DNA from 2 places in the Desulfofarcimen acetoxidans DSM 771 genome. Region 2 is predicted to be linked to the other one. Evidence: riboswitches for the same ligand, from Rfam matches in the RefSeq annotation. Region 2 holds a riboswitch; the other holds the start of a gene.
The links. Region 2 has a riboswitch for cobalamin ahead of DTOX_RS09610 (adenosylcobinamide amidohydrolase). Riboswitches for the same ligand answer to the same signal wherever they lie in the genome.
Positions count from the first base shown of each region.

Region 1 (3,494 bases), 1.7 Mb from region 2:
TATAAGTGCTTTTATGTATTTCTTCAACTTCCCTATAAATACCTGCTAAAAATTTATCCTATGAATTTATTTTACTCCAGGGAATTATGCTTATATGGATCCGTGGATAACCACTGTTTAATGAAGTATAAATTTATATTGCATAAATAATGTCAGTACTGAATAATTTCCGATAAACACGAGTACCCATGGCTGCCTCGAAAGTCGCTAAAGGGGATTTTCCTGCTTCGTCAAAAGAAGAGGTTAACTTGCCACCTCTCCTCAATAACGAAGTCCCACCCGGCTCCGCCATAGATTATTTACTAGACCAAATGATCAGATTTCTCACGGATGCCATCACGTATTTTTACGCTGATTTTTTGCATAAAATTATTAAACATAGCGTTAGCTTCAAAGGATTGCTTTACCACTTGGTTACTCAAAACTTCTTTTTCAATCTCGCCCATTTCTATAGCATCCGCCTCGGTAAGTTCACCTAACATCTTTTTTCTTTCTACGCCTCTTTTGGCATTGTTAAGCTTCTCTACCAGGCCCGCTGCGTCCTCATTTCTCATGATGGCCAGCTCACTTTGCTTCATATCCTTAAACTCTTCCGTCTCGGCAATGGCTTTCCCCAGCTCTACCGCCATATCATAAATTTTTTCTAAAGACACTTTAACACCTCCTGTTCCTAACACCCTTATTTTCTCCGAAAAAACTCAAATTCCTGCTTATATTAAGTTGATTGTTTTTATTATTTCCGGTTTTTTATTTAATTACTTTAAAATTTTGCTCTCATCCACATCTGATACTTTTGCCTCTTCATAACTTGCCATCTCATGCAATATTCTCAGTGAACCTTCTACAATATTCATAGCCAGGGCTGATCCGGTCCCCTCGCCCAACCTCATGTCCAAATGCAGCATGGGCTTCAGGCCGACCACCTCCAGCATGTACCGGTGAGACTTTTCTCCCGACAAATGAGAACCCAGCATATACTCTTTGGACAAGGGGCATATGCGCGAAGCAACCAGAGCGGCGGCAGTGCTGATATAACCGTCAACCAGTACCGGCACCCGCCTGGCTGCAGCGCCTAGGATCAAGCCGGCCAACCCGGCAATTTCCAGACCGCCTACCTTGGCCAGCACGCTTACAGGATCAGCCGGATCAGGCTTATTGACCTTAATTGCAGCCTCTATTGCTTTTATCTTGTTATTTAAAACTTCGTCATTAATAAGAGTCCCGCGACCGGTGATTTCATCTACCGATAGATTGCCAAAGACAGCCAGGAGAGCCGTGCTCGGTGTGGTATTGGCAATTCCCATGTCGCCGGTAGCCAGCAGATCTGTTCCCTGATCTATTTCCTGCCACGCAGTTTCTATGCCAACCTCCAGAGCCTGTACCGCTTCTTCCACTGTCATAGCCGGCCCTCTGGCTATATTACCGGTACCCGCTTTGACCTTTTTCCGCAATACTCCCGGATAATCCACAGGCACTGCTACCCCCACATCCACCACAATAAGATTAGCTCCGGCATGACGGGCCAAAACACCAATACCTGCCACACCGTGTACAAAAGCAGGCAGCATTTGATAGGTTACCTCCTGCGGCGCAGCGCTGACACCTTCTTCAAACACACCGTGATCGCCAGCCATGACAACCACGGTCTTTTTCCTTATAAAAGGTTTGTGATTTCCGGTAATACCGGCCAAACGCACAGCCACTTCTTCCAAAACACCCAGGCTGCCCGGCGGCTTAATTAAACTGTCCAGCCGCTGCTGAGCTTTGTTCATAGCCTCCTGATCCAAGCTACCAATCATCGATATCGCTTTCTGCAACATGCAATCAACCCCCGTTAAAAATAATAAGCCCACAGCCAATAAGGCCGTGGGACTTTTCCATCATCCAACGAAGCAACCTGTAAAAGGTTTTTGGTTTTCAGGCAGGTCTCCTGACTCCGGTTCAATACATGCAGCAACCTTCCCGGTTTAACGGTGGTTATCCTATGCCGCTATGCTCCCCGGTTACAGTGGCGGGACCGTTCAGGATTTACACCTGATTCCCTATTCTCCCCGATTTCATGGGGCACCTGAAACCAACTTATTTAATTATCTGAAATGAAATCTTCTACATGAAACCTCATTTTCCTGCTCCAACTTTAAAATATTATGAACAAACCCCAATTATATTAATGGGTTACCCAGTAATCAAGAACCCTGCTCACTGCCACAGCTACCTCAGCTCTGGTAGCGCTGTCCAGAGGGCGAAACTTGTCCTTATCACCTTTCAAGATTCCCGCCGCTGCCACCCGGTCAACCTGATCCAGTGCCCAGGCAGGAACGGAAGATATATCGGTAAATGCAGACTTCTGCTGCTTATCTGTCTTGGGCAAATTAAGCACACGATCAATTATGACAGCCATTTCCGAACGTGTTATGCCTTTGGATGGTTTAAAGGTGTTATCGGGATAGCCGCTGACCGCCTTTCTGCTCACAGCGGCAGATACTGGATCTACGGCCCATTCGGGTATCTCGTCCTTAAAAGAAACCTGGTTTTCCGTTTTAGACCAGAGCAAAGCCCGGTATAATAAGGCCACAAACTCAGCCCGCGTAATCATGTTTTTAGGCCGGAAACTGCCGTCCGGGTAACCGTTGACAATCTCACGGGAGGCCATTTGAGTCACTATATTCTCAGCCCAGTGATTTTTCATATCGCTGAAAACCGGTATTGGTTGCTCATCCACCACTACGGCAACCTGTCCCAGACCTTTTATCCTGGCATTAATTGTTTGCAGGTTATCCTGCCCCACTGTCCATGCAGGCTGGAGCTGCCATTCATCGCTGCCCTCGCCTTTAAACAGGACCTTTACTACAGGTGTCAGGTCAGAAGCAAGCTGGCTGTCATCATTGGAATCTGTTTCTCCCGGCGTTTGAGTCAGTATATCAGAAGGATCTAACAGTATGTCAGAAGGATCTAATAATTCAGTTGAATCATCCGAGTCAAGCGGCTCTCCCGATGTTTCCGGCGACAAACTAAGCAGATCACTTTTATTATAATTATATTTGAGCTTCCAGGGTTCCCCCCATGATATCGGCTGGGAACCGGCCACATCCAATGCTTTTAACACATCATAACCGGGTATTGCAACATCGTCCAGCGGTATAACTTCAATATTTAGCGGGGACTCCACTACCTGAGCCGGAAACTGTAATACTGTATTCTCATCCAAAACTACTTCCGCACCGCTGCTATTTGAAACCACCGCAGTATTTGCGCCCGTAGAACGCACAATTACCTGAACGGTTTTTACCATTCCCTGGAAGGAAATAGTTATACTGCCGGTTCCCGGGGTTTGGGCTGTGAACAAATTGTTTGCCAGGGAACCCATATCGCCCTGCAGCTGAAGTTGATAATCAGTCGCGTATAACTCATAGTCCTGACCGCTCTTTGTTTTAGCAATCGTCTTAAATGTTACCGATTCGCCCGGTTCAACAATCACTGAAGCAGGGGAAACA
Region 1 is NC_013216.1:3,781,876-3,785,369, forward strand. It holds gene DTOX_RS17400 (YlbF/YmcA family competence regulator) at 303-653, opposite strand; gene cobT (nicotinate-nucleotide--dimethylbenzimidazole phosphoribosyltransferase) at 756-1,820, opposite strand; cobalamin riboswitch at 1,904-2,087, opposite strand; gene DTOX_RS17410 (S-layer homology domain-containing protein) at 2,168-3,494, opposite strand, start outside.
Region 1: it holds a riboswitch for cobalamin, as region 2 does, so the genes downstream of both, cobT (nicotinate-nucleotide--dimethylbenzimidazole phosphoribosyltransferase) here and DTOX_RS09610 (adenosylcobinamide amidohydrolase) in region 2, are expected to answer to the same signal.

Region 2 (3,494 bases):
ATGCAGTCCTTAACAGTACATATTCAGCAGATTGGTAATATAGTAGATATAATTAAGGACATATCGCGTCAAACACATTTATTATCCTTAAATGCTTCAATAGAAGCTGCCCGGGCTGGGGAATATGGACGAGGTTTTTCCGTGGTTGCCGGAGAGGTGCGTAATCTGGCCGAAGAAACCGGAAAGGCCACAGGGGATGTAAGCCGTATTATCAGTCTAATCCAGGAAAGTACTGCCAGGGTTTTAGAGCAGGTGCAGTTAAGTGAGGATATGGCCAATCAAGGCGTGACTGCTGTGTCGAATACTGAAGACGCACTTGCCGGAATGCATCAGTCAGTTATGCATACGGGAAAGCTTGTGGATTATATTGCCAATAATATTAGACAAATGGATACTGAGGTAAATGAGACTGTGTATTCAGTGCGTTTAATAGCCGGTACACAGGAAGTAAAAGGTGAGGTTGAAGGACAAGTTTCTTCCCGTGAGGTGGCCCATTGGGCCGGACGGCTGGCCGAAATGGCTGTTCATGCGCAAAATCAATTAAAACGTTTTGACATCACCAATGAGAAAATGAACCATATAAAATGATGCATGTGTTAGCAGCAGGTGTTTGAATTGGAGATGTGCTTAATGCCAAATATTCTAGTTGTAGATGATGAGCAAAATGTACTTGAAATAGTCCGATTTAACCTGGAGCGTGCAGGCTACAAGGTGATAACGGCTAAAGACGGCAATATTGCGCTTGAATTAGCCCGTTCAAGAAATCCTGATTTAATCGTATTAGATTTGCTAATGCCAGGGCTGGATGGTTATTCCATATGCCGGCTGCTGCAGCGCGATCCTGCGACCAGACGAATTCCCATAATCATGCTTAGCGCAAGGTCAGATGAATTGGACAAGGTTTTAGGCTTGGAAATGGGAGCGGATGATTACATAACCAAGCCTTTTAGTCCTCGGGAACTGGTAGCTCGGGTCAATGCCAGATTAAGGCGCGATAAAAAAGAAGAATTCATTATTCCAAGGGATAGCAAAAACATTATCATGAGGGGTAAATTGATTATTGATAAGGAATGTATGTCAATTGAACTGGGTGGCAAAAAACAATATTTAAAGGCCAAGGAGTTTGAGCTGTTGTATTTTTTGGCTTGCCAGCCAGGTAAATATTTCTCCCGATATTTCCTATTGAAACAATTTTGGGAATTTGATGTTTCTAATGATTCCCGTACTGTTGATGTACACATAAGGAGAATTAGACAGAAGTTGGAGATACTAAATGCAAACCAGCAATATATTGAAACTGCACGTGGTGTTGGATATCGTTTTATAGAAACAAATCTCTAAGGTACTGTAAAAATTACCCACACAATTAAAATGAGTTATTCGAGAAAAACAGCATTTCTTCCTTCCTCTTTACTCCTAATGCCTACGTCATATGTTTTAAACACCAAGTATAAAAGTTTTCTTCTCCGTGCCACCGAAAGTTATTCTTATGAATGTATTGAAATGTTATAGAATTTGTGCTAGAATTTTTCAAAATATATGATAAAAATATTAGAGTCTTATTTCCAATAAGCTAAAACTTCATAACAAGCTGGAACAGGTGCATTATTTTGAGAAGATAATGCTTAAAAAGGGAAGTCGGTGCAAATCCGATACGGTCCCGCCACTGTGATGGGGAAGGATCTTATGTAATGCCACTGGGTGTTGACCTGGGAAGGACTAAGATCTTGGTGAACCTAAGTCAGGAGACCTGCCTGTTTTATTAAAAACAAACCTACGAGTGATGGGAATGTGGTTAGTTTCGTGCTGAGTCATAAAATATTTTCTACAGCAGGGATTTACCCCGGACTATAGGTAGGCCGGGTTTTTTAAATTGCAATTTATGGGTATAGGGAGGAAAATGTTTTGTTAGAGGAATTACATTTGTTTAATAAGCAGATCTCTATCCAAGGGATAAATTTTTATGTCTATAACAAAAATACATTTCTTGTTTCGTCTGACAACCCGCTGAAAGTGCTCAGTTCTGCTGTCTTAGGCGGAAATTTACGCCAGGCGTATCACATAATCAACCATTCTGTTAATAAAAACTATAATGGAAGTGATCCGGAGCAGGATTTAAGACAGGTAGCTGAAGGTTTGAATTTAGGTCATGATGTTGTTGGCATGATGACTGCCGTAAATGTAACCCACACCGTATTAAGCTGTGGCAGTCAAAAAGGTCTGGCAGTGGCGGCTCTTTGTACTGTTGGAGTAAGTAATCCAGGGGTTGCGGGTGTTCCTACCGCAAAGCTGCAAAGAAATATTCAACCGGGCACGATCAATACTATTTTATTAATTGAAGGCAATTTAAGCGTGCCTGCGATGGTTAATGCGGTTATAACGGCAACCGAAGCCAAGACAAGAGCTCTGTTTAAATCAAAAATAAGCTTGCTGGACGGTGAATGTATAACCGGTACAACCTCGGACGCCATAGTGGTTTCCTGTACCGGGAGAGGTGAATTGCAGCATTATGCCGGGACTGCAACTGACTTAGGATATTTAATTGGGCGTACTGTGTACAATGCGATATCGCAGGGAGTGGATGACTATATCTCGTATAATGAAGGACTTAATTTAGAAAATAAAATTGATTTCCTAAATTAATAAATTTAACCAAAACCAGCCAGAATTCCCCCACCTTTAAGTTGGTGGGATGAATGGCGGCCTTGTTTTGTGTACTAATAAGATGTTTGCCAAAGCCTCTATGATGTGGCAAAATATAATCAGACGCAATAACGAAAGGTTGATTATTATTGAGCAAACTTGATGCAAATAGCCAATCAGTATTCTTACTCACATATCATCTGATTTTGGTAGTAAAAAAGCAGCTATGGAAAGAATATTTTTGGTCGTAAAGTTTTTGTCTTCTAACTACAGGTGGTGCACCCATTGAAGTAATTAAGAAGTACATTGAAACCCAGGATGAAAAGAGGTGAATCATTTGCAAATTGTCTACCGGTTTGAAATGCGTCCGACCAAAGAGCAACAGAAAAAAATGTTTCACACACTAAAACTTTGATGGTCAAAAATCACTACCTAGCTAAAAGCATTCATGATGCTTCATGGGGTACATTCAGAAACTTTGTGGAGTACAAATGCCGCAAATACGGTAAAATATTTTTCCCTGTCCCTCCGCATGGCACTTCCCAGACTTGTCTTTGTGGCGCTAATGTGCCAAAGGATTTGAGTGTCAGAGTACACCGATGCCCTGCTTGTGGACTGGTTATGCCCAGGGATTTGGTGTCAGCCATATTAATAGAACGCCGTGGCTTAGAAATGCTAGCGGCTTAGATATGTACTTGTAGGGCGGGGGCCGCCCGAAATCATGCCTGCTGGAGGCCGTGTAAGACCTATTGCTCTTTGTAACGGTAGGCCGTGGCTGATGAATCAGGAAACGCTCGTTGATGTTCCTTTGGAAGCCCCCGCTTCTTAGTGGAACGTAAGCGGGGGTAGTT
Region 2 is NC_013216.1:2,076,539-2,080,032, forward strand. It holds gene DTOX_RS09600 (methyl-accepting chemotaxis protein) at 1-588, shown strand, start outside; gene DTOX_RS09605 (response regulator) at 631-1,341, shown strand; cobalamin riboswitch at 1,582-1,772, shown strand; gene DTOX_RS09610 (adenosylcobinamide amidohydrolase) at 1,906-2,643, shown strand; partial or broken gene DTOX_RS22150 (transposase) at 2,856-2,975, shown strand; gene DTOX_RS22155 (RNA-guided endonuclease InsQ/TnpB family protein) at 3,058-3,330, shown strand.